DNA from 3 places in the Rummeliibacillus sp. JY-2-4R genome. Region 1 is predicted to be linked to each of the others. Evidence: riboswitches for the same ligand, from Rfam matches in the RefSeq annotation. Region 1 holds a riboswitch; each other region holds the start of a gene.
The links. A riboswitch is a leader RNA that binds a small molecule or an ion and turns the genes downstream of it on or off. The one in region 1 is predicted to bind lysine.
Positions count from the first base shown of each region.

Region 1 (11,360 bases):
ATTTGGTTTCGCAGCATAGCAAACAGATGCTGTTGGCATTAAGGCACCCGTTACCATATTACTCATGCTAAGGCCTTTATCCATTGCAGTTTCAGTGAATTCCCAGATTTTTTTGTTGGCTGTGATATGAGTACATGTAGGGATTTCATCATTGTGTTCCCCACCCCATCTACCAACAGGACGGAAGAATAGACCAAAACGTTTATCTTCAGCAAAATAGTCTTTTAGGAACTCAATTAGGTCGCCTGTTTCTTCTAAGTTGTCTTCATCGAAGTTAACGCGAATTGTCATATCAAATTCGCCTTCCACGTCACGAAGAGATTTTAGGTTTTCAACAATTCTTTCAAATGTACCTTGACCGCCAGCCATGTGACGACGACTATCATGAACTGCTTGAACGCCATCAATTGTAACCATATATTGACGAACTTCCCAAGATAATAACTTTTCAAAAACCTCTCTTGTTAGGAAGAAACCATTTGTAACGATATCCGCTGAATAATCTATTTTGTTTGCTTTTGCCTCTTCCATAAATGTATTAGACAATTCTTCTATAATGCCTAATTCAAGTAATGGTTCGCCACCAAACCAACTAATATGCAAATTATTTAAAGAAGTAGCGCGTTCTTTTACTAACGCTTTTATTCCATTTTTCGTATCATCTGTCATTTTCCCACGAGCAAATGTTTCGTAACAATAAGTACAACGGAAATTACATTGTTCAGTTGTCATTAAAATCAGATGTAACATATCTGTACGATGCATGGATTGATGCAAGTAATCTGCTCTTTTTTTCTCATCAACAGTATCTGGGACGATAAATCCGTTATCAAATAATGAATTTCGTACTTCACTATCTAATCCTTCCATTCCCATTCTTTTTAAAGACGCCATTACTTCTGGCTTTTCGTCTTCTGAATAAGTAACGATTGCTCCTGAATAACTATTGTACATAATCACGCCATTATCATCTGTTTGGGATAAAGCATTGAATTTTGATGGAACATAATTTGTGCTTGCCATAAGTGCCTAAAACCTCCTTTAAGTTCATTTCTATTCTTTGAAACTCATTTCTATTCGCAACATCAATCATGTTACTTCTATATAATTACTAATAGAGTAATTGTAAACAAATTTAATTGACCAATCGTTGTATGTAATAAAAATGAATAATTTATGTAGAAACGTCTCCTAATAAAACTAGGAGCAATTTATGATACCATATCATAAAAATATTACGCAAGAAACGGGAATTCATGAAAATAAGCCCAGTTCTTTAAGTTTTCATAAATATATATGCAACCTCTAAACGAAAAATGATATTTTAAGAGACTTTACTTATACAAAAAATTTTATAAACTAAAAAGTTAATCCTAAACTTTAAAATTACTTAAAATCTTTTCTAAATCTTTTGCTAAATCATTTAAAACAAGAGCTTCATTCGTAACATTATCCATAGAAGCTTGTTGTTCCTCTGTGACAGCTGAAATATGTTGCATGGTTCCAGCGAACTTCTCTGAAATCGAGGATACTTCCTCCATACGATTAACCATATTTTTTGTTTTAATACTAACATCATTCACAATTGTCGCTACGTCATCTGTTTCATTTGTAGCTCCTCTTACGGCTGTTACGATATCTCCAAATGAATGTTCAGTTTGATTTACCATAATAATCCCTTCTTTTAATACCTTTAGCCCTTGGTTCATTGATAGTGTAACTTCATCTGTTTCTGTTCTAATCTTATCTGTTATTTCTTTTATTTGCATAACTGCTTGTTCCGAGCGGTCTGACAAATTTCTAACTTCTTTTGCAACAACTGCAAATCCTTTACCATGTTCACCTGCGCGAGCCGCTTCAATTGCCGCATTTATGGATAAGAGATTAGTTTGCGTGGCTATTTCGCTAATTAGATTAAGTATTTGATCGATATCCTTTGATTTTAATTGTAATGACTCAAGCATTTCAGCAGTATTTTCTACAGTTTTTTCTACTAGAGATATCTGTTCAACTGTATTATTCACTAATTGATTTCCTGAGTCAGCTATTTGGTATGAACTATTGATGGAATTTTGGACACCTTGGATGTATTGGTCTGCCTGTTTCATACCATCTGAAATTTCAAAAGCTTGTCTAGAAGCAGTTGTAGCTGATTCTACTTGAACTTCTGTTCCACCGGCCACTTCTTCCAGTGCGGCTGATATTTGTTCTATCGCAAATCTTGATTCTGAGGATGTTACTCTTAATCGATCAGATGATTGAGTTACTTGTTTTGCACTCGTTTCTAAATGAGTCATTAACGATTGCAGACGGTTTACCATTTCATTAAAACCAATTGATAATGAATAGATTTCTTGACTTGATTGACCAATTTCTATTCTAGTTTGCAAATCACCTTTAGAAACTTTATCCATCAATTTTTTTAAAGAAAGAACCGGTTTAGTTACTTTACGAATCATTACGAAACCTATGAACACAGCAACTAGGACCGTAACTAAAGTAATCGTAAATAATAGATTCCGATAATCATATACAGGTTGTAAATAGTCTTGATCGTTTAATGCAATAACATAAATTGATTCATCAAGCTCAAGTTGATTAGACAACACATATGTAACGCCGTTATCATGTATAATGCCATTCTTTTGTTTATGCATTTTTTTGATGAATGTAGCAGACAACTTCGGAATATCACTCTTAAATTCGTTAAATGGTTCAGCCTTTCCTTCCTTTGTTATTTTAAATTGCATGGGAATAACTTCTGACGACTTAAAGCTATTTTTATTTTGGGTTAACGCATATGAAAATTTTTTATCAAATTGTTCTTTAGTAACTGTAGATTTTAACATGGTAATCTTTTGATTGATCACTTCTGCAGAAGAAAGCATTTGATGCTCTACAGATTGAATAATCACCTGCTTGTTTTTGTCGTAACTGACAAATGCAATAATACTTGAGGATAGAATGATAAGTAAAATAATTGGAGCCATCAACATTGTTCGAAAACTTAATCGTAATTTTGACATTGATTGTTTTCCCTCATTTAATAGTCAATTTATTTTTATATGAAATATCTCAATTTAATAATATGTATAATATAAAATTAACAAAAAGGATTTAAATCTAAAATTAGACTACTTTACATCCGAAGAAATCTAGCAATCGAATGTAAAGCAGTCTAATAAACTATGCATTTTCATGTTATTTAATTTTTTAAATTAATTTGCTGGTTTGCTTTTTACTTTTTTACGTTTTCCACCTGAAGAACCTTTAAAGTGTCTATCTAAGATTTTTGCAAATAAACGTGCTGCAATATTAAATATGAATACCATAATGATTAATATAGCTGCTGATTTAGTAGCAATTTCACGTGCATCCGGAACAATACCTTCAGAATTCAATTTCCAAATGTGAACCGCAAGAGTTTCAGCAGGTCTAAAGATATTAAATGGATTTACAGGACTATTAATGTCTGCATTCATATTAAGTGTAGGTGTTGTTAAGCCTGCAGTATAAATAAGCGCTGCTGCTTCACCAAATATACGACCAGCTGTTAAAATAACACCTGTTATAATTTCTTGAAATGCCGATGGAATCGACACTCTTACAATTGTTTGCCACTTTGTAGCACCTAATCCAAGGCTAGCTTCCTTCACGCTTGATGGAACAGAAGTAATAGCCATCTCACAAATTCTGGTTAAGTTTGGAAGATTCAATATTGTGAGGACTAATGCACCACCGATTAATGTATATCCCCAATGTGCCAATGTAACAAAGACTAGTAAACCAAAAAGACCCACAACAATGGATGGAAGTGATGCCATCGTTTCAATACAAAGACGAACAAAGTTAAGGAATTTCCCTTTTTTAGCGTATTCAGCTAAATATATTCCAGCGCCTAGTCCTAGTGGGAAAGATACGATTAAGGCAATGATTAGTAAATAGAAAGAGTTGAATAATTGAGGTCCAATACCTCCACCAGCTGTAATGTTACTTGGGCGTCCAAATAGGAAATCAGGATTCCAGAATCCCCAACCCATTGTGATAATCTTTTCAGCTATAAACACTAATAGCGCTATGACTAAAATAGCTATTGCATAAAATATAACTGTCCAAAAATTATTTACTATTCTTGCTTGATTGTTATTGTTGAATTTATTGTCCATGCTGAATACCTCTCTTACCAATCATTCTAATAATTAAGATAAACAAGAATGAAATAATTAATAAGATCATTGCCAAGCTCCATAAAGCATCATTCCATGCAGTACCATTTAGGGTATTAGACATATCCATAGTCAGTATACCTGTTAAAGTAGAAGTTGGACTGTACAAGCTGTCCGGTAATTTGACTGTATTACCAATAACCATTTGAACTGCTAATGCTTCACCAAATGCTCTAGCAAGTCCTAAAACTATTGCTGTTAGGATGCCATTTTTTGCGGCTGGAATGATAATACTTCTAATTGCTTGCCAACGAGTTGAGCCTAATCCATAAGAAGCTTCTAAAAACTCAAATGGGACTCCTTTAATGGCATCATCAGAAATACTAGCAATCGTAGGAAGAATCATAATACTTAGCACGATAATCCCTGCTAACAAACTAAATCCTACTCCGCCCATTTGATTACGTAATAATGGAACGAGGATGGTAACTCCCAAAAATCCATATACAACTGAAGGTATACCTAAAAATAATTCTAAAACGGGTTTTACAAAAGTAGAACCAAACTTCGGAGATATATAGTTATTAAATATAGCAATCCCTATTGCAATTGGGGTACTAATAATCGTAGCTCCAATTGATACTAAAGTAGAACCTACAATAAAAATCAATGCACCGTACGATTTCTTCTCAGGATCATTTGGACTCCAGTTTGTGGATGTAATCATATCCCAAAATGAAATATTACCATTAAAGAATGATTGAAGTCCCTTACCACAAATGAATACGATGATTGAGAGAGTTGCGACAACAATTAGAAGCCCACAAATTGTTGCGATGGTTTTGCCGAGTTGTTCACTTACAAAATAATTTCTTGATTTTTGCCCCTTCACCTTATTACCACCTTACAAATGGAAAAGACTGGACAGTAGCCAGCCTCTTCTTTTTTGTTCAATATTATGTTGCCTGACGGAAATTATTTTAAATCAGACATTGGGATATAACCCATTTTCTTAACTGTATCAGAGAATTCATCACCAGTTACGAAGTCGATAAATCCTTTAACTGCTTCTTTAGGTTCACCATTTGTAATCATATATTCATATGCCCAGAATGGATATTTTTTTGCTGCAACGTTTTCGTTAGTTGCTTCTACATCATTAATTTTTAGCGCTTTTAAAGCATTTGCTTTTTCGCCTACTAGATAAGACATTGCAAGATAGCTAATAGCACCAGGAGTAGAGTTAACAGATTGTTCTACAGCACCATTTGAATCTTGAGCTGTTCCAAGACTATCGTCGATTTTAGCGTTTTTCATGAAGATTGATTCGAATGTTGCACGTGTACCTGAAGATGCTGGACGGTTGATAATGTTGATTTTTTCATCGTTACCGCCAACTTCTTTCCAGTTTTTAATTTTACCAGAGAAGATGTCTTGAATTTGTGCTTCAGTTAAAGAATCAACTTTAACATCTTTATTTACTACCATAGCAAAAGCAATACCTGCTACTTTGTTATCAACAAGTTTACCTGCCTTAGATTTGTCTTCTAATTTATCAGCTGAAGGAACATCAGAGTTACCAATATCAACTGCACCAGAAGCTACTTGGTTTACACCAGTACCACTACCGCCACCTTGTACAGTTACTGTTAGATTAGGGTTTGTACCTTGAATTGCATTTGCAGCTTCTTCTGCTAGAGGTTGTAGAGCAGTTGAACCAGCTGCTGTAACTGAACCAGATAATTCTGTAGTTGCTGGTTTTTCAGCTGTTTTATCTGTACCGCTTGTTTTTGTATTATCACTGCTAGTTTGAGCATTGCCACATCCAGCTAAAGCACCTGCTATTACTAAACCTGCCATTGACATTTTTAAACCTGAAAACTTCACTTTCTTTTCCTCCCTTTATCGAGTCCGTTCTGTTTATCTTGCCTCTTACAAATCCCATATTAAAGGTGAAATGTTATCCCACTGTGTATTTAATATTAATTTAAAGTAAATCTATTTTTGGTATATTTACATTGCGTTTACATTAACCAATACAGAGGGTATATTTCATTACATAATATTCCCAATTATTTATTACCTTTTTATCCAATTCCTCCCGTCTCTAATTTTTTCACCTTGTTAGAAGTATGGATAGATTAGCATTTATCATACGAGTCAAATATTACCTACTTTAAAATAGTAATTAACTTGTCTTGTTTGAATGGTTTGTTTCAAACAATAAGCACATAATAAACTTGTGGGTTTTTAGTTTTTCTCATTTTCATATTTCGATACACAATAGGCAATTAACCGTTCAATTAAAAACGGTTAGTTGCCTATAAAAATTCTAATATAAACGATTCAAAATACGCTCTTGTCCAAAAAATACATGAGAAAAACTAGTCCTTTTTTAGAGCTACACATCAAAAATATCACTACTTTTCAACATTATTTGTTTTGCCGTCATCATTGCGGGTATATGTAAAACGAAGTGATAAAAAACTCTAAAAAACGGAGGTAATTATTTATGAGTAAAAAAGTTTTAGGTGTTTATGATACGAGAGTGGAGGTTATTCGTGCGATTCATGACTATGAACAAAAGGGATATTCGTTAGACCAACTTTCAATTGCGACGAATACAAAGGACTTCCCTTCCCCTGCCGCTATCGAAAATGAAACAGGCGTAACTTCTGAAGATTTTGGCGGTGCAGATGTGGATGAGGATAAAGGATTCTTCGAAAGTCTTCTTTCCGTTTTCCGTGGTGATTTTGATGTAGACGGAAGAACTTATTACGAATATTTACTAGGACTTGGTTTGGGTGATGCAGAAGCACGTAATTATGCAGAAGAAATCGATGACGGGAAAATTTTACTTCTTACCGATAATGTAGCAGCTAGTTTATCCAACCCAACTGATCCATTATACGAAAGGTCACCACTTAATTCTTATGGAACAGATGAAGAACACTCACTGAAACTTCGTGAAGAACAACTGAATGTAGAAAAAGAACCTGTTCAAACCGGCGAGGTCGAAGTTCATAAGGAAGTGGTTGAAGAACAAAAAACAATTAATATTCCTGTTACACATGAAGAAGTGTATGTGGAAAGACGCAAAGTAGATGATGAGGTAGCAGCTACATTAAACACAGCAGATCCTACTACACCAATAGATTCAATAGATGGTGATGAATCTATCCGTATACCAATAGTGGAAGAAAAAGTTGAAGTAACGAAAAAACCAGTGATAAACGAAGAATTAGTTATTGGAAAGAATAAGATAGAAAAGACCGAACAAGTTACCGATCAATTAAAACGTGAAGAAGCAAGAATTGAAACAAACGGTGATGCAATTATTCATGAAGACAGCGCACGTACTGATCAAGACAAATTCTAATAATACTATTAAATGGTGAATATCTTTAGGACATATCTTAGTATTATTTTCTATATTATAAGTGTTGCAATCACATGAAAATACTGGTATGATTTAACCAACTAAATATTCACTTATTTCAATATTCTTTTGAAGTAAGGATAGAGGAGCATATATCATTAGTACACAATGCAAGAATGATGAGATTCGATGACCATTGTGAAAAGGGATATTTGCCGAAGTGGAAAGAAACTCATTCATCTTGAAGCTGGTTCTGTTATTGAATAAATACAGAACTGTCATGTAGGAAACTATATGGAGGGCTATCTTACGCACAGAAATAATTTTGTTTTATTGTTTCTACTGCAACAACGTAGCCACGTTGTTGCTTTTTTGCGTTATCTTACTAATTGCCCTTCTCCCTCTAGTTTATTTTACAAATAATAATAAAGGGTGTGGAGAAGTAATGAATTTTGGACAAATATTAACTGCGATGGTAACTCCATTTGATCAAAATGGCGACATTGATTTTCAAGCCACTAGAGAACTAATTAATTACTTAATAGATAATGGTACTGAAGGTTTAGTAGTAGCCGGTACAACTGGTGAATCACCTACTCTCACTTCAGACGAAAAAGTAGAATTGTTTAAATTTGTTGTAGAAGTTGTAAATAGACGAGTTCCAGTCATTGCTGGTACTGGATCAAATAATACAAGAGCTTCAATCGAGTTAACAAAACAAGCAGAAAATACAGGTGTCGATGGCATCATGCTCGTCGTTCCATATTATAATAAACCTTCCCAAGAAGGATTGTATCAACACTTTAAAACAATTGCTGAAAGCACAAAACTTCCTATTTTACTTTACAATATCCCTGGTCGTAGTGTTATCAATATGTCAGTCGATACAGTCGTTCGTCTTGCGCAAATTCAAAATATCGTTGCCATCAAAGATGCAGCTGGTAATCTAGATGCAATGGCTGAAACCATTAGCCAAACACCTGCAGAATTTAGTGTTTACACTGGCGAAGACAGTTTAACATTACCTGCAATCGCTATTGGTGCTACTGGGGTAATCTCTGTTGCATCTCATATCATTGGAAATGAAATGCAAGAAATGATTACAAAATTCAAAAGCGGTAAAACACAAGAAGCAGCTGCAGATCACCGTAGACTTCTTCCGGTTTTCAATGGTCTATTTGCAGCACCAAACCCAGCACCTGTCAAAGCTGCATTAAATCTTAATGGAGTTGTTGTTGGCGGAACTCGCTTACCGATTATTCCTTTAAATGATGAAGAAACAAGTCAATTAAAAGAAGTTTTGCAAGCAGTGAATGAAAAAGCGGCAACTGTATAATAGATAAATAGCAAAAACCCTGTGCATCCACTTAGCACGGGGTTTTATTTTTACTTTTTTACTAGTAAGCTTTCTGATTATGAGAACAAAAGAGCAAGGCATAAATATCCTCTTTTTATAGATTGCATCACATTATCTGCCTAACTGAATACAATGATTGAGGAAGCCTAAAAAAAGGAATGATTAAATGAATTATCACTACTATGCAAGTTCATGTCCTTATTGTGCTAATCAAGCAATGTATAGCACAGGTAATATGAATAATATGTATGGAATGCCTGTCCAGCCTTACTCTCCTTCTCCTTACAGTCCAAATTTTTCGGGACAATTAACACCATACGATATGGGATATGCACCTGGAATGGATTTTCCACAGCAACAAAATAATCCTCCAATTGTCTTGAAGGATTATGGGCCAAATCCGTTTGTCGTAAACATTGAGCAAGCGACAAAACAAAACAATAATTATCGCACCGCTTTATGGACGGGTGATCATTTACAACTCACCTTAATGAGCATTGGTGTAGGAGATGACATTGGTTTGGAGGTTCACCCTCACCTCGATCAATTCATACGTATTGAAGAGGGGCAAGGAATCGTGAAAATGGGTAATAGCAAAGAAAATTTAAATTTCCAAAGAAACGTTGCGGATAATTATGCGTTCATCATCCCTGCTGGAACATGGCACAATTTAATCAATACAGGTGATAGACCGATCAAATTGTACTCAATCTATGCTCCAGTTCAGCATCCACATGGGACAGTTCAACAAACGAAACCTGTGGAAAATCATTGAAGAGAAGATTCTTTTTGCCACAATTTAAGTCAAATACTTTCCAATGATTTTGTTGAATTGCCTATTAAAAATCATAAATACAAGCTTTTGTGTAAGACTGGACCCTTACTTATATAAGTGAATTAGAAATAATAAAAAAGATAAGAACTCCAATTCAGAGTCTTATCTTTTTTTGTTCGGTAAACATTTTAACCTATAAAGTCCCTTCTGTCTCCGCTTCCCATCGGTCAATTTCCTCTTTTACAATAGGTGCGACTTCCGTTCCTAATAATTCAATTGCCATAAGTACATCTTCATGTGGCATGGATCCAACTGGTACATGGAGCATGAAACGAGTGATTCCAAGGTTTTTACGAAGGAAGATGATTTTATCTGCGACAGTTTTCGGATCCCCCACATACAAAGCACCTTCTAAACTGCACGCTTGTTCAAAGGTTTGTCGAGTGTATGGTCCCCAGCCTCTTTCTCTCCCCAATACATTCATTGCTTGTGCAGTGGATGGATAAAATTTTTCTTTTGCAAGTTCTGTAGTTTCAGCAATAAATCCATGGGAATGGGAAGCAATCTTCAACTTAGATAGATCATGACCAGCTTGTTCTGCTGCCCTATAGTAAAGTTGGACTGACCTTTCAAAATATAACGGACTCCCACCAATGATTGCTAATGTAAGTGGCAATCCAAGAAAGCCTGCTCGTATAGCTGATTCCGGTGTTCCCCCACTAGCAATCCAAATAGGTAGTGGCTCTTGTACAGAACGAGGATAGACCCCACGATTATTAATCGATGGACGATGTTTTCCAGTCCATGTGATTTTTTCAGATTCTCGAATTTTTAATAATAAATCTAATTTTTCATCGAATAACTCATTATAATCTTGTAAATCATATCCAAAAAGTGGAAACGACTCGATAAATGAACCACGACCAGCCATGATTTCCGCACGGCCATTGGAAATCGCATCGAGTGTTGAAAACTCCTGATAGACACGTACAGGATCATCTGAAGATAATACAGTAACCGCACTTGATAATCGAATATGTTTCGTCTGTGAAGCAGCTGCTGCAAGAAGTACTGCTGGTGCAGAACATGCATAATCTTCGCGATGATGTTCCCCTACTCCAAAAACATCCAATCCCACCTTGTCTGCAAGTACAATCTCTTCTACAACCTCTCGTATACGTTCGGCATGACTTTTCACTTCACCTGTTTGAACATCAGGCGTTGTTTCAACAAACGTTGTTATTCCTAATTCCATCAATTTTCCCCCTCATCTAAAATCTTTCATAATCACTTGAATAGTGTCATTATAAATCAACTGAAAAAATAATCCTAAAACTAGGATACATTAAATTACATATTGCATCACTATACTTTTAAATGATTTATGAAACAATCACAGCTATATTCTCTTTCTTTATTCTATTATCTAAAATCTTCTGTTATTGCTATAGACAAGTTGTCTGCATTTCAAGTAGTTAACATCCATTCTTCTTTATTTATTAATTAGATGAAAGTTATATGAAAAGGGACAAGTTGATTGAAAAAATTTTTAAAACAATCACAGATAGTGACCTAAGTTTCCATCTTTTTGATTCAATTTAGTTTCACGTGGAACTGTCCGCTCGAAGATATATAAATTAATTTGCTATTTAAGTAGTAATTACTCTCCTTCTTGTGCAATTT
Region 1 is NZ_CM132623.1:3,504,820-3,516,179, forward strand. It holds gene ACWV26_RS17210 (radical SAM protein) at 1-1,023, opposite strand, end outside; gene ACWV26_RS17215 (methyl-accepting chemotaxis protein) at 1,374-3,026, opposite strand; gene pstA (phosphate ABC transporter permease PstA) at 3,219-4,166, opposite strand; gene pstC (phosphate ABC transporter permease subunit PstC) at 4,156-5,058, opposite strand; gene ACWV26_RS17230 (phosphate ABC transporter substrate-binding protein PstS family protein) at 5,142-6,032, opposite strand; gene ACWV26_RS17235 (YsnF/AvaK domain-containing protein) at 6,679-7,545, shown strand; lysine riboswitch at 7,679-7,858, shown strand; gene dapA (4-hydroxy-tetrahydrodipicolinate synthase) at 7,991-8,881, shown strand; gene ACWV26_RS17245 (cupin domain-containing protein) at 9,069-9,677, shown strand; gene ACWV26_RS17250 (LLM class flavin-dependent oxidoreductase) at 9,871-10,932, opposite strand.

Region 2 (11,360 bases), 470 kb from region 1:
CTTCTGTAGAAGCAGTAACCTCTTCAGAAGCAGCAGCATTATCTTTGGCATGGTCGTTAAGATTTATTGCAGTTGCAGCTATTTCCTGAATCGATGCTGAAATTTGTTCGGATGTTGCAGAGACATTTTCAATTTTTGGCGTAATATCTCGCATACTTTCAATAATTGCCTCAAATTTGGTCGCAGTACTTTGAGAAATCGTAATGCCTTTTTTGACATTCTCTAAAGTCTGACCCATTATTTTCACGGCTTCCCCAGAATCTTGTTGGACAGAGGTAATAAGACTTGCAATTTTTGATGCCGATTCTCTAGAACCCTCTGCAAGTTTTCGCACTTCATCTGCAACAACAGCAAACCCTTTTCCATGTTCGCCAGCTCTTGCAGCTTCAATCGACGCGTTAAGTGCTAGTAAGTTTGTTTGGTCAGCAATATCACCAATGATATCCAAAATTGCCCCTATTTCTTTCGTACGGTCATATAAAGATTTAATTTTAGTATCAGATTGAGTCACAGACTGGTGAATTGAATCCATTTGAGATACTGTATGTTGAATGGATTTTCCACCTTCTTCTGCTTGTTGAGTGGCTTGTACTGAAAGATTGGAAACTTGAGAAGCATCCTCAGCTATAGCTGTAATACCTATAGACACTTCTTCTACTGAAACCGCATTTTGTTCTATTCCTACAGTTTGATTTTCAGTTCCAATAGTCACTTGTTGCATAGCGGCGGCAATTTGTTGAGAGGCTGCTATATTTTGACTTGCACTTGCAGACAATTCCTCCGAAGAAGAGCGCACTAGGGTGGTGCTATTGTTTACTTTACTTATTAAAGTAGAAAGTTTATCTTTCATATCGATGAATGATTTTGATAGTTCGCCAATTTCATCATTTGAATTAACAACAATATCTTCTGTTAAATCACCATCACTTACTTTTTGTGCACTATTTTTTAAACGGTCAATTGGTTTTATAATAGAACGAACGATTAACGAAATTACAATTCCTCCAATAATGAAGAAGATGATTTGTACAATCATGTTAGTATAGAGCATTGGTAATGATGCTTTAGTTGCTTCCGATTTGTCTGTTGAACCAATTACTTTCCAACCTGTTGAATTATTGGTCATATAGAGAATTTCATGTTTTTTGTTCGTCATTTGTCCCATTGAATTAGCCATAACTTTTTTTATGTATGATTCATTTGCAGGGCTTCCACTTTTTTTATTTGGGTGCGAAATATAAACACCATTATTATCTACTAATGAAATAAAACCATTTTGGCCAATCTTTATTTTGTTTGTAATACTACGCAATGTATCAATACTGATATCGATTCCAATAACTCCTGAACCATCAGCTAATTTTTTAGAAATCGTAATGACTAGATTCCCACTGGTAGAAGATACATAAGGTTCTGTAATAACAACTTCTCCGTTCTTTTGCATTGCTTCTTGGTACCAAGGGCGTTCACGGGGGTCATAATCTTTTGGATATTGGTAAAATGGCATACGAATCATTTCGCCATGTGCAGTTCCTACATAGGCCATTGCGGCTTCGGGATGCTCGTTGACATATTGATCTAAAATTTTACGTAACTCTGAATTCTTTGAAGAAATTAATAATGAAGAAGTGATTCTTTTGGAAAAATATTGTGCATCATGAACTTTTGGATCAATCGTATTTGTTATACTTGAGTTTAAAAGATTGATACTAGATTTAGCACTATTCACTTGTTCCTTTTCAATTTGAATAGTTGTGCTGTAAAATGCAATTCCTCCTAAAATAAGAGAAGGTATTATTAAAATAACCAAAAATGAACTTATTAATTTAGTACGCAGCTTCCAATTTAATATCTTTTTCACTTGAAGTACCTCACTATGTAATTGATAGGAAATGATTTTCGGATTCCCTTTATGTGTAACTATAGAACGTGCTGTTGATTTCTATACTAGTAATTTGTTACCGTAAGATAGTATAATACATAGGTATATGATACTTCAATAGAATAATTATTATTTAAATTCCCAAAAATTCTGATAAATAAATCAAAATATTGCTTTATAAAATACAAAAATATAGAGAATATAAAAAAACTGCGCTTTACATTCTAACAGAAATGTAAGTGCAGTTTTTTATATTTATTATTACTAGTACACTTTATCGCCATTGAAAATAGAATTTTTTACAACAACATAATCAACATTGCGAATAGATTCAAGCTTTGTACCACCAGCATATGAAATAGAAGATTGAAGGTCTTGTTCCATTTCAATTAATGTATCTTTTAGACTGCCTTTATATTCAACGAACATTTTCTTACCTTCAACATTTTTCTTTTCACCTTTTTGAAATTCAGAAGCAGAGCCGAAGTACTCTTTGTATAGTTTACCGTCTTTTTCAACTGTTTGACCAGGAGACTCTTCGTGGCCTGCGAATAATGATCCAATCATGACCATTGTAGCACCAAAACGGACAGATTTTGCAATATCGCCGTGTGTACGGATACCGCCATCTGCAATTATTGGCTTAGTTGCAGCTTTTGAACACCAACGAAGTGCAGCTAATTGCCAACCACCTGTACCGAAGCCAGTTTTAATTTTAGTGATACATACTTTACCAGGTCCAATCCCAACTTTAGTAGCATCTGCACCGGCATTTTCAAGTTCACGTACAGCTTCAGGTGTTCCAACATTACCTGCAATAACAAATGTAGTAGGAAGCAAACGTTTAATATGTTGAATCATATTGATCACGGCATTTGAATGTCCATGAGCAATATCGATTGTAATATAATCTGGAGTTAAATTGGATTTAGCTAATTCTTCAATAAATGTGTACTCTTCTGGTTTTACACCAACGCTGATAGAAGCGATTAATCCGCGAGCTTGCATATCTTTGACAAAGTCTGCACGTTTTTCAGGATTGAAGCGATGCATGATATAGAAATAGCCTTGTTCGGCTAATTTTGCTGCAATATTTTCATCTATAATTGTTTGCATATTTGCAGGGACAACGGGAAGTCTGAATTTGTGGCCACCAAGCATCACACTAGTGTCACATTCAGAACGGCTATTTACAATACATTTTGCGGGAATTAATTGTATATCTTCGTAATCAAATACATTATCCATAAAACACACTCCTAAAAACGAATATTATTTTTTATTTTAGTAAAAATGTTCGTCCTTTGGTAATTTACATTATTTTTAGTCTTTTGTCAAAACAAAGTTAGCTTTTCTAATAATATTATTTTTTATACTAATGATAGCGTTTTCGGAAATTTAAAATGGGGTACATAACTAATAAGGTGTTAAGTTGCTTGCTTATGCTTAAAGCACCTTATAGGCATAGATACAGTTAAGCATAAATTTATCTAGAATACAGTTTATTATAGGAGGGAGTATGTCAAATGAATAGATTGAAAATTAAACCTAAATATACATTAAAGCAATTGTATGGTGAAGATGTCGTATATTGTTCAAGGACATCTTTTCGTGAAAATCCATGGATGCCACAAGATACAGATCAATCTAATTTTCTAACAGCGAGAGAAATAGTAATTTCAGATCTCCCCACCTTAGTTCACAAGGCAACTCAAACAAATAAAGCAAAACAATTATTTAATATCCTCGGCATTAATCTCCCTGAGCAACCGTATCAATTTGAGAATGCAAAAGAGTATGCAGCTGTATTAAAAACTTGGGAAAAAGAGCAGAAAGAAATTGTGTTTCACTATATCCATGATGAGGATGAAATAGCACGTGATTTATATTGGATGGATGCAGATGTTTTTAATTATTTAAATAGCAAGGCATATTTAGGGGAAATTGTACCTGAACAATTTGTCCCTAGACGTGTTGTTATAAATGGAAATAAGTTAGTCGATGAGTTGAAATCATGGTCAACTCCTCTAATTCTAAAACCTGGTGATGATACACCTACATCTGGTGGTTATGGTGTTATGATTTGTTATACTGATGAACAATTACAAGTCGCAATAGAACGTTTCCAGGAAGAACAAACAGAGACAATTATTATAGAGGAAATGCTTGATGCAAAGGACAATTATAGTTGTCAATACTTGTACTCAGAAGATTTAGGTATTCGTTATCTTGGGGCTTCTGAACAACTTACAGATGCAGATGGATATTATAATGGCAATATATTAGTGAATTCTGTCCCACAAGAGGTAATTGATGCTGGAAGAAAGATTATGGAGTTTGGAGTCAAGAAAGGATTTAAAGGGATTGCGGGCTTTGATTTAATTGTTACAAACGATGGAAAAATAAAAGCAATCGATTTAAATTTCAGACAAAATGGATCCACATCCATGTTAATTTTACATGAACAACTTGGTAAATCAGCTAATAAGTTTTTATCATACTGTTCGAGAGGAGATAATGAGTCCTTCTATAAAGCTATTCAATATTTTATTGAAAAGGGAGTACTATTCCCGTTGTGTTATTATGATGGCGATTATTTTGACGTACCAGTGAATTCAAGATTTACAGGTATTTGGTACGCTGATACGCTTGAAGAAATCGAGCAATATGAAAAACAGCTTAATGATTCAGGGGTGACATGCTAGTTAACGATATAGTTGAAAATTTTCTTCCGATGAGACTAAAAAGTTACGCCAACTGAAAAATTTGATCTGTAGTTGAAATTGATTTATTTTGTTACCAACTTATAAATATAAGAAAAAGGGGCTGCCAATAAAATGGATAGCCTCTTTTAGTGTTACTACTCTAATTTCCATAAGAAGGTTATACATATTTATGTTAAAATCAATTTTTAAGAAAATATAGAAATTATGATAGTTTTAAATTATACATCTATAATAGAATGAAAGAAGAATAGAGAGATTGATGAGAGGAAGCAACTAATGAAAAATTGGGAATATGTATTACGAGATTATATCATTGGAAGACCAGTTGTTAAACTTGACCTTGATGAAGATGATTCGTCCATTGGCCAAATTGTAGATGCACATAGAGGTTTGACGTACGGTTATATCGAATTATCTGACGATGAAAAGCTAACGTCATTTATGATTGATATGGATGAAATTATGGAAAATAATGATATTTCTTTAGATGAATATGAAGAATTGACACCTGATGAGTTAATAGGATGTGCAGAAGATTTTGTAAAAGAGTTTTGCCGTGATTCCTTACATTTTAATATGATGACTGAATGGAACGGCATATCTTATTTGATTGTCTTTGAAGCAAAAGATGTTGCACTAAATCTATTTTTACCTAATTCCGGTGCAACTATTGAAATAAACAAGCAAGGCTTTGTACTTTCAGCGACATTATTCCAATCCTACTATCAATTGGCATACCCAGATATTCAAATCTCAGCAGAAGATGCAAAAAATATTATTTGTCAGCATACCTTAGTAGAGCTTGGTATTTATGAAGAGAATGGCGAGATGGAGCTTGTATATTATCCTAAAAAAGAATTTATGGGTGTTCATGTAGATGGTCACATCGTTTCTGGTGATGCAGCTTTCACTGGTGATTTTATGGATGCACATGCGTTTGAAGCTGTAACAGTTACTAAATCTATTGAAAGTTTACTAGGTGTTACAAATGATATGTATCAAGTAGTAAATGAGAGTGGACGCTACTGGTACAGAGCAGAGGACGCCAATAATATAAGCCTTTCTGAACCAATTATTAAAATTGAGCAAACTGATGAAATGCAACTGGACTATGAGTCATTGGTGAAATGGGCAGAATTAGATGCAGAATTACCCGTAGATCTTTTAGAAAACAATGCGAAAATTTTCTTAGAAACTGTAATTGGGGATATACATGAAAAATATTTACTAGAAGAACAGTTAGAAGAGGAAGATGACTTCGATATTTTAAGTGAAGAAGATTTATCTGAAGAAGAGCGCCAATTCTTTGAAGAGCTTGAAATGATGGAAGAGGATGTTGAGGATGACTTTGATGAAGAAGACATCGATTTTGAACCATTCACAACATTTACCTTTATACGTTATCACAAAGGCATTCGTATTGAAGATTATTCAATCCATGTAAACGTCGGTATATATACAGGGCTTATCCGTGATTGCACCATTACATTACCAAACGAATTAGAATTGACTTCTTTAGATATGAATCCAAACATAACATTAGAACAAGCAGATGCTCTATTTAAAGAACAACTACAAATGAAGCTTGCACGGACTTTTAGTTATGATGAGGAAGATGAAGAAGTTACAGTATATGGATTAGATTACATTGTTTCTTTCCAAAATAAAGGGAGAATCCAAAAAATTGATGCAATGACTGGAGAAGTTCAATTTGTGGATGCAGATATATTAAAAGAGGGCGAATAATTATAGCCTATGGGAATCTACAAGTAGAATTGAATGAAAGTCTAAGAAAAATGTAAGACTAGTTGACATGAGAATGCTAGTATTGTAGACTGTTCACAACAATAATATACAACCTCACTTATTTTAGTGAGGTAGAGGCGCGATATTTATTAGTTCTTAGCGGAGTTAGAGAAAACGATGAAACTTAAGAAGAAGGAAATGTTGCCGAAGTTTGTAATTGATCTCAAGGTTACATGCTGGGTCTGCAGTGAATAATTGCAGGACTGTCTCAATAAACTTCCCTGGTTTATTGAGTTGTGCTATCTCATTATGGGATAAAAGTAGAGGATTTAGGACTAGAGAATATTCTGGGACCTGAGTTCAACTCAGAGTCCTTTTTTTATAGCCATTTTTACTCTTAGCACGGATTATAAGGGGTATTCTTTTTAAAGGGAGAGGGAAATATGAAAAAAACATGGGCATTATTATCTAGTGTTTTATTGATGGCCATTCTTGTATTAGCAGGATGCGGCTCATCAGATTCAAAAGATTCTAAATCATCAGGAAGTAGTGAAAGTAAGGATACCTTTACTGTAGGAATGGAAGCAGGATATCCACCCTTTAACTGGACACAAGCGGATGATTCTAATGGTGCAGTTGCTATTGAAGGAAATGCGGAGTATGCAGGTGGATACGATGTTCAAATTGCAAAGGAAATTGCCGATGGATTAGGCAAAAAATTAGTAATCGTTAAAACAGAATGGGATGGTCTAGTACCATCATTAACATCTGGCAAAATTGATGCTATTATCGCTGGCATGTCACCAACTGCAGAGCGTAAGCAAACAATAGATTTCTCTGATATATATTACAAATCAAACTTAGTAATGGTTGTGAAGAAAGGCAGCAAATACGAAACTGCAACTTCAATTGCTGACTTTAATGGAGCAAAAGTTACTGCTCAATTAAATACTTTCCACTACAGTGTGATTGACCAAATTAAAGGGGTTAAAAAAGAAACAGCAATGGATAACTTTCCAGCTATGCGTGTAGCACTTGAAGCAGGCAAAATAGATGCATATGTATCTGAAAAGCCTGAAGCAGTGTCAGCTACAGCGGCTAATGATAAATTTGCAATGGTCGAATTTGCAGACGGTAATGGATTTAAAACATCAGAAGAAGACACTGCAATTGCTGTAGGTGTACAAAAAGATAGCAAATTAACAGCGAAAATCAATGAAATTCTAAAAGGTATTTCAGAAGAAGAACGTATCAAAATTATGGATGATGCGATCAAAAATCAACCAGCTGCTAAATAGCTTTCAGATTTAAAAACACTACCGATTGTGAATGAAGCAGTCGGTAGTGTTTGTCTTTAAGGAGGAAAATAAAGATGACATTAGAATGGTTTATAAATATCATTACGAATAACTGGCCGATGTTCTTACGAGGCGCTTGGATGACACTGGTTATTTCTACAATCGGGACTATTTTAGGCGCATTAATCGGCTTGATTATTGGCGTCATCAATACGATTCCAAAAGGGACAGGAGGCACTAAAAAGTGGTTGATTAAATTCATCAACACAATCTTATCAATTTATGTTGAATTTTTCCGTGGTACGCCTATGATTGTTCAAGCGATGGTTATTTATTACGGTTCAGACCTATTGTTTGGACTTGATATGGATCGAACATTTGCGGCAGTCTTTATCGTTTCATTAAACACAGGCGCATATATGGCTGAAATCGTTCGTGGCGGAATTATTGGTGTTGACAAAGGTCAATTTGAAGCAGCTCGTGCAATTGGGATGAATCATTGGAAAACAATGATTCACGTAGTATTGCCACAAGTTATGCGAAATATCTTACCAGCAACAGGAAACCAATATGTTATGAACATCAAAGATACATCGGTATTAAATGTAATTGGTGTAACTGAATTGTTCTTTCAAACAAAATCGATTGCAGGAAACAACTTCCGTTACTTTGAATCATTCATTATTGCAAGTTTAATCTACTTAGTAATGACAATTATTGCAACTCAAATCTTACGTTTCTTCGAGCGTAGGCTAGCAGGTGAAGCTAACTATCAAATGATTGACGAAGCAGGAATTGCTCGTCCTACATCACGTAAATCGCAAGCAAAGGAGAACGTATGATGGAAAAAATTATTGATATCAAACATTTGAGTAAATCCTTTGGTTCACATGAAGTACTGAAAGATATTAATTTTGCAGTACATAAAGGTGAGGTAGTAAGTGTCATAGGATCATCTGGATCTGGTAAATCAACCCTACTACGCTGTATTAATTTACTTGAGACGCCTTCAGGCGGTGAAATTATTTATAAAGGTTCTAATATTCTTGATCAAAAACATGATATTAATGATTACCGTACACATCTTGGCATGGTTTTTCAGCAGTTCAATTTATTTAATAACTGGGATGTTTTAAATAATTGTATTGTTGGTCAAACAAAGGTATTAAGACGTTCAAAAGAAGAAGCGACTGAAATAGCGATGAAGTATTTAAATACTGTTGGTATGGAACGGTATTTAAATGCGAGACCAAACCAATTATCAGGTGGTCAAAAACAACGTGTAGCAATTGCTAGGGCATTATCTATGCAGCCTGATGCGCTTTTATTTGATGAGCCTACTTCAGCACTTGACCCAGAAATGGTTGGTGAAGTGTTAAAGGTAATGAAAGAATTAGCACAAACGGGATTGACGATGATTATCGTGACACATGAAATGGAATTTGCCCGCGAAGTATCTGACCGTATTGTTTTCATGGATAAAGGTGTAATTGTAGAAGACGGAACCCCAGATGATGTATTTAATCATCCTAAGCATGAGCGTACAAAAGCCTTCTTGCAACACGCGCTAAAATAAGTGAATGTAATATAAATAAGCCTAAATAAAAGAGGAATTGCCCACCTGACGTTGTATTCAGGTAGCAATTCCTTTTCTGTTAGTCTATTTTTGCCATTTCAATGACCAAAATATGTGCTGTATCTTCAGCTGTAATATGAATGTTTTCTTCAACAATTTCCAATCCATCACGTGTTTCAAGATTTACATCATTAATCTTCGCATGTCCTTCAATTTCAACAAGATATGCTTGACGACCTTTTGCAACTTCAAAGTCAATTTCTTTACCAGCTTCAAGTTCTACTGAGTAAAGGTTTGCATCTTGGTTAATTTGAATAGGGGCAGTACCGTTTTTGTTTGATACCATATGGAGCCATTTGTTTTTACGTTCATTCATTTCGAATAGAAACTCACCATAATGTGGTGTATGGCCATATCTGTCAGGCAAAATCCAAATTTGTAACATACGAAGTTCATCGTCATCATTATTATGTTCACTATGGAAAACGCCAGTACCCGCACTCATATATTGTACTTGGCCACGCGTAATTGTATGTTTGTTTCCCATACTATCTTGATGAGTAAGAGCCCCGTTTACAACATAAGAAATAATCTCCATGTCTCGGTGAGGGTGCAAATCAAATCCAGTATGTGGAGCGATTAAATCATCATTAATAACACGTAGAGCTCCGAATTGAATGTTGTTAGGGTTATAATATTCTGCAAATGAAAAATGGAATGTACTGTTTAACCAACCTAGATGGCTAGTACCCATTTTGTTATAATCAACTTTTCTAAGCATTGTTATCTTCCTTTCAAAAATTCTTTCGAAAATATCTTTAATTCGAGATAATTGTAAATCCTACTCTTTGTTTAGTCAAATTTTTTGTCGAATAAAAGAGCGCTTATGAGTTTTAAGGACTTATAAGCCAATCAATAGTAAGTGCCATTTACAAAATGGATATTGTTGATTACAATTGAGAATGAAAATCATTTGCATTTTATAGTAAAATCAATTCTAAATGTTAATAAATTCCGGAAAATTATAAATAAAAATTATAAATGGTAGGAGTGCAGAGAATGAAAAGAGAAGAAATTTTTGATGTCACGATTATCGGTGGTGGACCAGCTGGATTATACTCAGCGTTTTATAGTGGATTAAGAGGGATGAGAACAAAGATAATCGAATATCAGCCACATTTAGGGGGCAAACTTCATGTCTACCCAGAAAAAATGATTTGGGATGTAGGGGGACACAAACCCCTAACTAGTGCAAATCTTATTGAACAATTAGTCGCACAAGGCCTTACATTTCAACCAACTGTCATATTAGGAGAGAAAGTAGAGGCAATTAGAAAGAATTCTGATGGGCTCTTCCATCTAATGACTACAAATGGCATAGACCATTATTCTAAAACAGTAATTGTTGCTATTGGAAGTGGTATCTTAAATCCTCAAAAGTTAAATATTGAAGGTACCGAAAGATTTGAAGTGTCGAATCTCAACTACACAATTAAATCTTTGCAACGTTTTAAGAATCAGACTGTACTTATTTCAGGCGGTGGTAATTCGGCTGTAGATTGGGCAAACGAGTTACAGCAAGTAGCTAAAAAAGTGTATGTGAGCTATCGAAAGGAAAACTTACCAGCACATGAATCGCAGGTTGAACAACTACTTGCAAGCGACGCAGAGGTATATTGCAATACATCTATTACACGACTAATAGCTAATGATGAAAATAATCTGATTAAATCAGTAGTACTAGCAAATAATAAGACGGAAAAATCGATTCATATAGAAGTGGATGCTGTTATTATCAATCATGGATTTGAGCAAGATTCCACATTATTGAATAATAGCGACGTAAGTGTACAATTAGTAGATCACTTTTATATTAAAGGAAATGCATTTGGAGAATCATCTGTGCCAGGAATGTTCGCTGCTGGAGATATTGTAAGTTATGATGGAAAGGTCAATCTAATTACAGGAGCATTTCAAGATGCGGCCAATGCAGTCAACAAAGCAAAAACATATATTCAACCAAATGCAACGGCTTATGGACTGGTATCTTCTCATAACGAAATTTTTAAAGAGCGTAATCGTGAATTAGTCAAACGTATGATTAACTAATTACAGCATAAAGAGACCTAACC
Region 2 is NZ_CM132623.1:3,971,895-3,983,254, reverse strand. It holds gene ACWV26_RS19645 (methyl-accepting chemotaxis protein) at 1-1,861, opposite strand, end outside; gene guaC (GMP reductase) at 2,147-3,130, opposite strand; gene ldmS (L-aspartate--L-methionine ligase LdmS) at 3,409-4,587, shown strand; gene ACWV26_RS19630 (hypothetical protein) at 4,885-6,354, shown strand; lysine riboswitch at 6,479-6,664, shown strand; gene ACWV26_RS19625 (transporter substrate-binding domain-containing protein) at 6,798-7,652, shown strand; gene ACWV26_RS19620 (amino acid ABC transporter permease) at 7,727-8,494, shown strand; gene ACWV26_RS19615 (amino acid ABC transporter ATP-binding protein) at 8,494-9,228, shown strand; gene ACWV26_RS19610 (pirin family protein) at 9,308-10,009, opposite strand; gene ACWV26_RS19605 (NAD(P)/FAD-dependent oxidoreductase) at 10,288-11,337, shown strand.
Region 2: it holds a riboswitch for lysine, as region 1 does, so the genes downstream of both, ACWV26_RS19625 (transporter substrate-binding domain-containing protein) here and dapA (4-hydroxy-tetrahydrodipicolinate synthase) in region 1, are expected to answer to the same signal.

Region 3 (11,360 bases), 630 kb from region 1:
GCAATATCACGTGGAACCAAGTTACCGTATGCAGGATATTTTTCTTCTAAGAAGTACCAAGGTTTACCGTCTTTATATGTCCAAATACGGCCACCTTCACCACGAGCAGATTCTGACATTAAACGTAATTTGTCATCGCCAGGAATTGCTGTTGGGTGAATTTGAATCATTTCACCATTTGCGTATTTTGCGCCTTGTTGGTAAACGATTGATGCTGCAGAACCAGTATTAATCATTGAGTTAGTAGATTTACCGAAGATGATACCAGGACCACCACTAGCCATGATTACAGCGTCAGCACGGAATGCTTTGATTTCGTGAGTTGTTAGGTCTTGTGCTTTAATACCTTTACATACGCCTTCATCATCAAGAATTACGCCTAGGAATTCCCAGCCTTCGTATTTTGTAACTAATCCTTCAACTTCCCATTTACGAACTTGTTCATCAAGTGCATAAAGAAGTTGTTGACCAGTAGTCGCACCAGCAAATGCTGTACGGTGATGTTGTGTTCCACCGAAACGACGGAAATCTAACAAACCTTCTGGTGTACGGTTAAACATAACACCCATACGGTCAAACATATGGATAATAGATGGTGCAGCATCGCACATTGCTTTAACTGGTGGTTGGTTCGCTAAGAAGTCCCCACCATAAACTGTATCATCAAAGTGGATCCATGGAGAATCCCCTTCACCTTTTGTATTTACGGCACCGTTAATTCCGCCTTGCGCACATACAGAGTGTGAGCGTTTTACCGGAACTAATGAGAATAATTCAACCTCTGTGCCCATTTCAGCAGCTTTCATAGTAGACATTAAGCCAGCTAGACCGCCACCAACGACTATCAATTTGCTTTTAGCCATGTTTTTTTCTCACTCCTCGTTCGAATAGTAATCAAGCGCTTACAAGTGGCCTACTGCTTTTCGATTAAACGAAAGCAAATAGAGCCATTACACCGATTACAGATAACACTACAAAGAAAATCATTGTGATGTAAGTTGCAACTTTTTGTGATTTTGGAGATTGTGTAATACCCCAGCTCACTAAGAATGACCAAATACCATTAGCTAAATGGAATGTAGCTGAAATAATACCTAATGCGTAGAATACTACCATGATTGGGTTTGATAGTACATTAGCCATCATATCATAGTCAACTTCTGTTCCAAGTGCTTTTTGGATACGAGTTTGGAAAATATGCCATGCAATAAAGATTACAAGGAATACCCCAGTAATACGTTGTAATAGGAACATCCAGTTGCGGAATGTACCAAAACGTTTGTTATTTGGTTGAGCAGTAAATGCAATGTACAAACCATAAAATGCATGGAACATTAATGGAATGTAAATGATGAACCACTCAAGGAACCATAAGAATGGTAAGTTCCCCATAAAGTTACTTGCTTTGTTGAATGATTCTGCTCCGTGTGTTGCTTGGAAGTTTAATAACAAGTGTTGCGTCACAAACAATCCTACTGGAATAATTCCAAGAAGAGAATGCAGACGACGCAAATAAAACTCTCGATCTTTCGACAAGACTGTTACCCCCCTTAGTACTAGGAAACAAGTGCGTCACCTTTTTGCCATGCTTTTGTAACTCAGCATCTATTGACTGCTTGCTTCATAATGGTACAATATTATGACAAGTTTATTGTACTCTCAACATCCATTAGCGTCAAGGTAACATAAACTATTTATATCAACCCTTTAGTTCTTTGATATTCTCGAAAAGGTACATAAATTTCTCTTTTAAATCTATTACTTCTTTTCAAGACAAAAATTGGACAAAAATTTATGAAAGAAGGATTTCAATGTCTACTCAACAAAAAAATGAATTTACCCAATTTGGCTACGAATTAATACGCGATCATGTACTATCTTCAGTTTTAGGTAAAAACGAAGAAGATATACTATATTGGTGTGGTAAAGAATTAGCGCGTAAATTTCCGCTATACGAATTAGAGGAAGCTGTAGACTTTTTTAAAGAAGCTGGATGGGGAGATTTATCGATTGATAAAGTGTCTGCAAGTGAAGCTTTTTGTACTTTATCTGGTGATCCTGAAATCCTTAAATTTGATCAACGTTGTTTCAAATTAGAAGCAGGCTTTTTAGCTCAACATCAACAAATATGCTGCGGATTCCTCACTGAGTGTTATGAGGAGACAAAACCGAAACTATCCGTTGTGAAATTTCATATAAAATGGGATTTAAAAGATAAAATTGAAGGATAAAGTAAAAGAATTTCAAAGAAGTGTGTAAAACACTTCTTTGAAATCCTTTTTTTATTCATTTTAACAAATCGCTTATTGTTGAGCGATTTTTTCTTGGATTGAGAGGTTAAATTCATCATGCAATGCATTTGCTGCTTTTAGCATATCTTCTTGTGGTACAACCACTGATACTTTAATTTCGCTAGTACTAACCATTTTCACCGGAATTCCTTCGCGATATAAACGGTCAAACATCGAAGCAGCAACCCCAGGATTTGAAACCATACCTGAACCTACAATAGAAACTTTTGCAAGATCACCTTCATGGTCTAAATGGTGATAACCAAGGGTTTTTTGATGCTCAGATAATACATTTAAAGCATCTTGTAAATTTTCTTTTTTCACTGAGAAAGAAACAGAAGGCTCTGTTCCTTCAATAATAGATTGAACAATAATATCAACATTAATATGATTTTTGGCTAATGTTGTAAATATATTGGCTAATGAGCCAGTATAAGCTTTTTCATAATAAACAGTTAATCGAATAATATCTGATTCAAACGCAACCCCACGAACCACTAAATCTTTTTCCACAGAAACTTCCTCCTTCAAAATGGTGCCTTCTACTTCCTCATAGCTAGAACGTACTGACATTTTGATATTATGATTTTTAGCAACCTCTACTGATCTTGGGTGCAAAACACCTGCTCCAAGATTAGCTAGTTCTAGCATTTCGTCATATGACATTTCTTGTAGCTTTCTCGCACCTTTTACATATCTAGGATCACTCGTATACACACCATCAACATCGGTATAAATATCACATCGCTCTGCATCAAGTGCGCTTGCTAAAGCTACAGCTGTTGTATCAGAACCGCCACGTCCCAGTGTAGTAATATTGCCTTCATCATCAATCCCTTGGAATCCAGCTACTACTGCAACTTTCCCAGCTTTTAGAGCTTCTTTTAAAGCATTTGGCGCTATATTCTCAATGCGCGCATTGCTAGGCACATGTTCTGTAACGATTCCTGCTTGCCAACCAGTGAATGATTGAGCCGCAATTCCTAACTTATGCAAAGCCATCGTTAACAATGATATAGTTACTTGTTCACCTGTTGTTAGTAAGACATCCATTTCTCTTTTTGAAGGTGTTTCAGAAATTTCGTGGGCCATTTCAACAAGTTGATCTGTTGTTTTACCCATTGCAGATACAACAACAACAATTTGATAGCCATTTTGTATTTCATGTAAAATGCGCTGTGCGACATTCATGATTTTTTTTGTTGTCGCGACGGATGTACCGCCAAATTTAACCACTAAAGTATTCATCAAAACGCTCCCCTACATAGTTATATGTGGGCGATTTTCACAATGATTTCTAAAGAAAAAAGAGCAGCTTATCACAAATGTGATTAGGCTGCTCTTTGCATGCACGTTCTATAGAACATTCATGTGAGATAGCCCTCCAGAACCGGAATCGATTCTGACAATTCTACATTTCTTCAATGTAGAACCAGCAGCAAGGTGGAATTAGCAAACTTGCAACTTCGGCGGCCTCCCCTTTCGCCGACCTTCTAAGGATCTATTCATCCTCCAGTCGGATACTCTTGAAATCCGCGCCTCTATCATCACTAAATCAGTGATTTTTAATTGGTGTTATTAAGATACCATACGAATGACTATCTATCAATCATTTTCCCGAAAAAAAGTCAATTATTGTATGAGATAGAGTTTTTGGTACACCTGCTTCTTGCAGCTCTTCAAAAGTTGCTTCTTTAATTTTCTTAATAGAACCAAAATATTTCAATAATTGCTGTTTCCTTTTTGGGCCAACTCCTGGAATCTCATCTAAAACAGAAGTTATGGCGTTTTTCTCATGTAATTGTCTATGGAATGTTATGGCAAATCTGTGCACTTCATCTTGTACTCGTTGTAATAGATAAAATGCTTCACTTGTGCGTTTCAATGGAATGATTTCAGGAGGATTGCCATATAAAAGTTGCGAGGTTTGATGCTTATCATCTTTAGCCAAACCTGCGATTGGAATGTCGAGTCCTAATTCATCTTCTAAAATTTCTCGCGCAACCTCCATTTGTCCTTTTCCTCCATCCGTCACGAGTAAATCCGGTAAAGGTAGGCCTTCTTTTAACACTCTAGTATAACGTCTTCGGATAACTTCGCGCATCGCACCATAATCGTCATGGGCTTCCGCATGTTGGATTTTAAATTTGCGATAATCTTTTTTACTTGGTTTTCCATCTATAAAAACAACCATAGCTGAAACAGTATCTGCTCCAAATATATGGGAATTATCAAATGCTTCAATACGAATAGGTGTTGCAATATTCATAGCTTGTCCAAGCGCTTCACATGCACCAATTGTTCGTTGTTCCTGTCTTTCAATCAATTGGAATTTCTCTAATATTGCTACCTGAGCATTTTTTGAAGCCAAATCTAATAATTCCTTTTTTTGTCCTCTTAATGGTTTTATTACTTTAATATCTAATACTTGTTGAAGCACTTCATCGTCAATTTCCTGAGGAATAAGGATTTCTTTTGGTTTTATATGTTCAGTTTTTTCATAGAATTGCCCGACATACGTCAAAAACTCTTCATCAGGCTCACCATAAGATGGAAATAGTGATACATCTCGCTCGATTAATTTTCCTTGTCTGACAAAAAATACTTGAACACACATCCACCCTTTGTCTACTGCATAGCCGAAAACATCTCGATTGGTAAAATCATTCGTTGTGATTTTCTGTTTTTCCATTACTGCTTCAATATGTGCAATTTGATCTCTGTATTCTTTAGCACGTTCGAAATCAAGTTGTTCAGATGCCTCTATCATTTTCTTTTGTAATTCATCCTTGACAGTAGTATGTCCACCATTTAGAAAACTAGTGATTTCTTGTACCATTTTCGTATACGTTTCTTTTTCAATTTCTTTCACACATGGTGCTAGGCATTGTCCAAGATGGTAATACAAACAAACTCTATTTGGCAATGTCTGACATTTACGCAATGGATACAGTCGATCTAAAAGTTTCTTTGTTTCATTGGCTGCGTATGCATTTGGATAAGGTCCAAAATATTTACCTTTGTCCTTTTTGACTTTTCTAACGGTAAGTAATCTCGGGTATTTTTCATTGGTAATTTTAATATATGGATAGGTCTTATCGTCTTTCAGCATGATATTATATTTTGGATCATGTAATTTGATCAAATTTAACTCTAGTAAAAAGGCTTCTTTGTTTGATGAAGTGATAATATATTCAAAATCTTCTATTTCACTTACTAGACGTTGAGTTTTACCATTATGTGTTCCTGTAAAATAAGAGCGTACTCTATTTTTTAATACTTTCGCTTTTCCTACATAAATTACCGTACCTTGACGATCTTTCATTAAATAACATCCGGGTTGATCGGGTAAAATTGCTAATTTTTGTTTAATTAATTCATTCATCAAATCACCTCATAAAAGGGCTTGTCCAGATTATGGAAATATAAACTATAGAGCACAGAGTATGAGCCTCTTCTACTGCTTAGGAGTCTGAGTAAACATTTTCATTCAAATTTGGTGTTAATTTGAAGTACTTATCTCCATCTAAGATTTCTAGTCAAAATATAAATAATAAATATTTTATATTGATACATTATTCAATCGTAATAGACACTTGCTAGATACTAATCCTATAAGAGACTCCACTCAGAAACTTCGGTCTACTATTTATATAATAATTTAAAACAAAATTGCTCTTCTTCATATAAATGAGGAAGAGCAATTTTACTAATTATTACTTCTTTAATTAAATTTTACTTATTGGACAACCTCTTAGTATATCAATCCAAAGACTTAGGCGTGTTTTTGGATGAATTCAGCTAATGCTTCTTTTGGTTGGAAACCTACAGTTTTGTCAACTTGTTGGCCATCTTTGAACAATAATAATGTTGGGATTGACATAATACCGAATTGGCTAGCTGTTTCTTGGTTTTGGTCAACATCAACTTTTACGATGTTCACTTTACCTTCTAATTCTTGATCTAATTCTTCAAGGACTGGAGCGATCATTTTACATGGTCCGCACCAAGTTGCCCAGAAATCTACTAATACTAAACCGTTTGCAATATCATTTGAAAATGTTGCATCTGTTGAATGTACAATTGACATAATTTAATTTCCTCCTTAAAACTCTATGTATCGGTAGTGTAGCATAAAAAGAATGTCGAGCGCGACTGTTCTGCTCACCACTCCATTATTTTAACATAATATAACGCTTCTAATGAAAAAAAGAAACTCTGCATATCACTTAATAATTGCAGAGTTTCTTATGTTTTAAGAATTAACCGCTACTTTTTTGAATTCTTCAATTAGCAAAGGTACAACTTCGAATAAGTCACCTACGATACCATAATCTGCCACTTTGAAAATATTCGCTTCTGGATCTTTGTTGATAGCAACAATGATTTTAGAGTTCGACATCCCCGCTAAGTGTTGGATTGCTCCAGAAATTCCACAAGCGATATATAAATCTGGTGTTACAACTTTACCAGTTTGTCCAATTTGCAATGAATAATCGCAATAATCTGCATCACAAGCTCCACGAGATGCACCAACAGCTCCACCCAAAAGTTTTGCTAGTTCTTTTAATGGTTCAAATCCTTCTGCACTTTTAACACCACGACCACCAGATACGATGACTTTCGCTTCTGATAAATCAACACCCTCAGCAGCTTTACGAACAACTTCTTTGATTACAGTGCGTAGATTCGTAATTTCAACTGATTGGCTTGAAACTTCACCTGAACGAGAATCATCTTTTTCAAGAGGTGCAATATTATTTGGACGAATTGTGATAAATACTAGACCTTCTTTAATCTTCACTTTTTCAAATGCTTTACCAGAATAAATTGGGCGAATAAATAATGCATCATCCCCATCACCTTCAATTGCTGTAACATCAGAGATTAATCCACTTTGCAATTTACTAGCAATTTTTGGTGATAAATCTTTTCCCAAAGCTGTATGACCGAACACGATACCATCTGGATTTTCTCCCTCAACAACTGCCATAAATGCTTGGCTAAAGCCGTCAGAAGTGTATTGTTTCAGATGTGGATGTTCTACAGTTACAATACGGTCTGCTCCATATTGAATGAGTTCTTTACCATACTCTTCAACAGCATCTCCAATTAGAACGCCAACTACTTCACCACCAGAAGCAATTGTTTTTGCAGCTGCAACCGCTTCAAATGATACATTTCTTAAAGAACCCTCACGTACTTCACCTAATACTAATACTTTTTTTGTCATGTGATTTCCTCCTTAAGCATTTGTAAATCAGCTTTATATAACTTTTGCTTCTGAATGTAGTAATTGAACAAGTTCTTTTACTTGGTCTTGTAATTCTCCTTGTAGCACTCGTCCAGCAGCTTTTTGAGCAGGTAAGAAAATTTCAACTGTTTCTGTTTTTGCTTCTACATCATCTTCATCAATATCTAAATCATCTAATTCTAATTCTTCTAATGGTTTTTTCTTCGCTTTCATAATTCCAGGTAATGATGGGTAACGTGGTTCATTTAACCCTTGTTGTGCTGTTACTAAAAGTGGTAGTGAAGTTTCAAGTACTTCTGAATCCCCTTCAACGTCGCGCACAATTTTAGCAAGAGTCCCCTCAATATCTAGTTTTGTAATAGTAGTTACATAGTTAATACCCAATAATTCTGCTAATCTAGGTCCAACTTGTCCAGAGCCACCATCAATGGCAACATTCCCACCTAAGATTAAGTCTGCATCTTTGTCTTTTAAGTACTCGGCTAAAATATATGAGACAGAGAATTGATCTAATTCTTCAACATCATCTTCTGGATTAATCAGTACAGCTTTATCTGCACCCATTGCTAAAGCTGTGCGAAGTTGTTTTTCAGCATCTTCTCCGCCAATTGTTATAACTGTCACTTCGCCACCTTGAGCATCGCGAACTTGGATTGCTTCTTCAATTGCATATTCGTCATAAGGGTTAATGATGAATTCAGCACCATCTTCTTGAATCGCGCCACCATTTAATACGATTTTCTCTTCAGTGTCAAAAGTTCGTTTAACTAATACATAAATGTTCATATTTCTAACCTCCTAATACTTTTATTGTCCTTTAAAAACAGGCTCTCTTTTTTCGATGAATGCATTAATTCCTTCTTTGGCATCTTCTGTAACAAAAACTGTTGCGAATCCTTGAGCTTCAGCTGTGATTCCTTCATAAAAAGATGGCGTTTTGGCAAATTGCAGCATTTCAATTGCTTTTCTTAATGCAACAGGGCTTTTCTTTGCAATTTTCTTCGCAGTATTTAGAGCTTCCTCTAATAAGGATTCTTCTGGTACTGCACGATTAGCAAGACCACACTTTACTGCCTCAACACCTGAAATCGGATCACTAGTGAACATCATTTCAGCAGCTTTTGCTACTCCAACATAACGAGGTAATCGCTGTGTACCGCCAAAACCTGGTATTAAACCAAGTTGTAGTTCTGGTAAACCTAATTTTGCTGTCTCACTAACATAACGGAAATGGCAACTCATCGCTAATTCCAATCCACCACCAAGTGCCGCACCATGAATTGCTGCAATGATTGGTTTTGGAAACTTTTCAAGTCTCTCGAAAATATCTTGTCCTTGAGTTGAAAGGGTTTCAAAATCTTTTGGTGTAGTTAACTCAGTGAATTCTTTTATATCAGCTCCTGCAGAGAAGAATCTACCCTCTCCATGTAGTAAGACGACTCGTACATCTGTATCCTTTTCAACAGCATCAAGAAGTAAATTTACCTCCTCGACTAATGCACGAGATAAAGCGTTTGCAGGTGGACGATTGATTGTTGCTAATGCTACCCCTTCGTCTACTATATAATTTAGATATTCCATTCCCCATATCCTCCTTAGTCTATAAAAAATATGTATGTAGCAAAGTTAAAAACTTTGCTACCCCCTTTGTATACCTTTTAGCAAAATTTGATGAACACTTGGCGCCATAGCAACCAAATCATACTTTTGCTCTTTCATCACCCAAGTTGTTGATACTTCATCAATTGTTCCAAATATAACTTGTCTAGTAAGTCGAATATCAATATCTTCAACAAACTCTCCATCTTGAATCCCTTTTTTTAAAATTTCATCAAGTAAATCAAGGTATTCTTTCAAAATAGCGTTGATTTTCAAACGAAGGTCTTTATTTGATTGGCGAAGTTCTAGTTGTGTAACAATAGCTAAATGATGATCTTCTGAAAGCACTTTAAAGTGTCCCTCAATCATTCCATAAAGCATTTCTTTTGCAGTAGTACTTTGTTTCAATATTTTTTGTAAATTCTCCACAAAAACAGACATTTTCTCCTGGAAAACAGAAATCAAAATGTCTTCCTTGTTTTTAAAATACAAATAAATAGTTCCATCAGCGACTCCTGCTTGTTTTGCAATTTTGGAAACTTGTGCTTGGTGATAACCATTATCTGCAATTACGATGACTGCTGCATCAATAATCTGTCTGTATTTAGGCTTGTCTTTTTTCAATTTTGATCACCACCGGTTTAACATAAAAATATGAATGGTTATTCATTCATATTTTTATGTTATATTCTAAACCGGTTATTGTCAAGTCTGCTTTTTCCCTTAAATAATTTGCTCTAATTTTGCTTTTTCTTCTTCAATTAATGATCTGCGCAATATCTTACCTACCGCTGTTTTAGGCAATTCAGTCCTGAATTCATATATACGTGGTATTTTATAAGCAGCCAAATTTGCTCTACAGTATTGATCTAGCTCACTTTCTGATATTTGATAACCCTCTTTAAATACGATATACGCCTTTACTGTTTCCCCTCTATACGGGTCAGGTACTCCAGCTACAACGCATTCTTGAATAGCATCGTGTTCGTATAAAACTTCTTCCACTTCACGAGGATAAATATTATAGCCACCAGCAATGATAATGTCCTTTTTCCGGTCTACAACAAAAAAGTAACCTTCTTCATCCATGTAACCTAAATCTCCTGTTAAAAGCCATCCATCGCGTAAGGTCATTTCTGTTTCTTCTACACGATTCCAATATCCCTTCATCACTTGTGGTCCTTTTACAGCAATTTCGCCAATTTCACCGATTGGAAGCGACTCTGTTGTACCTGTTTTGAATATCACAGCATCTGTATCTGGCCAAGGAACACCAATTGAACCTTTTTTACGCTCTCCGTACCATATAAAATTCGCATGGGTAACTGGAGAAGATTCAGTCAAACCATATCCTTCTACAAGTTTTCCACCAGTAACTCTTTCAAAATTTTCTTGTACCTCAATTGGTAAGGGAGCTGAACCACTTATACATGCCTTAATCGAAGTCAAATTATATTGATCAAGATCTGGATGATTTAATAATCCAATATATAGAGTTGGGGCTCCAGGAAAAATTGTTGTTTGTTGCTTAGCTATCGTTTTCAATGTATCCGATACATTGAATTTTGGTACTAATACCATTTTATCTCCACGCATAACAGACAGCAGTAATACAGTTGTCATACCATATACATGGAAGAAAGGTAATACACCCATAACAACTTCTTCACCTGGAATACATTCTGACATCCATGCACTACACATTTGTACGTTTGTACTTAAGTTTTTATGCGTCAACATAACACCCTTTGGAAATCCTGTGGTTCCTCCCGTATATTGCAGTAAAGCTATATCATCACTATTATTGGGCGCTAAGTTTACCTTTTTCAGCTCTCCGATTTTCATGATTTCTGAAAATAGATGGTTAGAGCCGCTATGTTCAACCGTCACTTTAAAGCCATATTCTTTCTTTTGAATAAATGGATACAATAGGTTTTTGGGAAAAGGCAAGTACTCTTTAATGCCTGTAACAATGATGTTTTCTAATTCTGTATTTCGCCATACCTTCATAATTCTTGGATAAAGGATATCTAGTGTAATAATTGCTTTTACACCTGCATCCTTTAATTGATATTCAACTTCTCTCTCCGTGTACAACGGGTTTGTCTGTACAACGATACCGCCCGCATATAATATCCCATAATATGCGATAACACTTTGAGGACAATTTGGTAGCATAATTGCTACTCGATCTCCTTTTTCAATTCCGATTTTCA
Region 3 is NZ_CM132623.1:2,877,927-2,889,286, forward strand. It holds gene sdhA (succinate dehydrogenase flavoprotein subunit) at 1-863, opposite strand, end outside; gene ACWV26_RS14110 (succinate dehydrogenase cytochrome b558 subunit) at 928-1,536, opposite strand; gene ACWV26_RS14115 (DUF2507 domain-containing protein) at 1,812-2,231, shown strand; gene ACWV26_RS14120 (aspartate kinase) at 2,304-3,539, opposite strand; lysine riboswitch at 3,661-3,843, opposite strand; gene uvrC (excinuclease ABC subunit UvrC) at 3,901-5,676, opposite strand; gene trxA (thioredoxin) at 6,067-6,381, opposite strand; gene ACWV26_RS14135 (electron transfer flavoprotein subunit alpha/FixB family protein) at 6,547-7,524, opposite strand; gene ACWV26_RS14140 (electron transfer flavoprotein subunit beta/FixA family protein) at 7,558-8,331, opposite strand; gene ACWV26_RS14145 (enoyl-CoA hydratase) at 8,353-9,126, opposite strand; gene ACWV26_RS14150 (TetR/AcrR family transcriptional regulator) at 9,184-9,768, opposite strand; gene ACWV26_RS14155 (AMP-binding protein) at 9,868-11,360, opposite strand, start outside.
Region 3: it holds a riboswitch for lysine, as region 1 does, so the genes downstream of both, ACWV26_RS14120 (aspartate kinase) here and dapA (4-hydroxy-tetrahydrodipicolinate synthase) in region 1, are expected to answer to the same signal.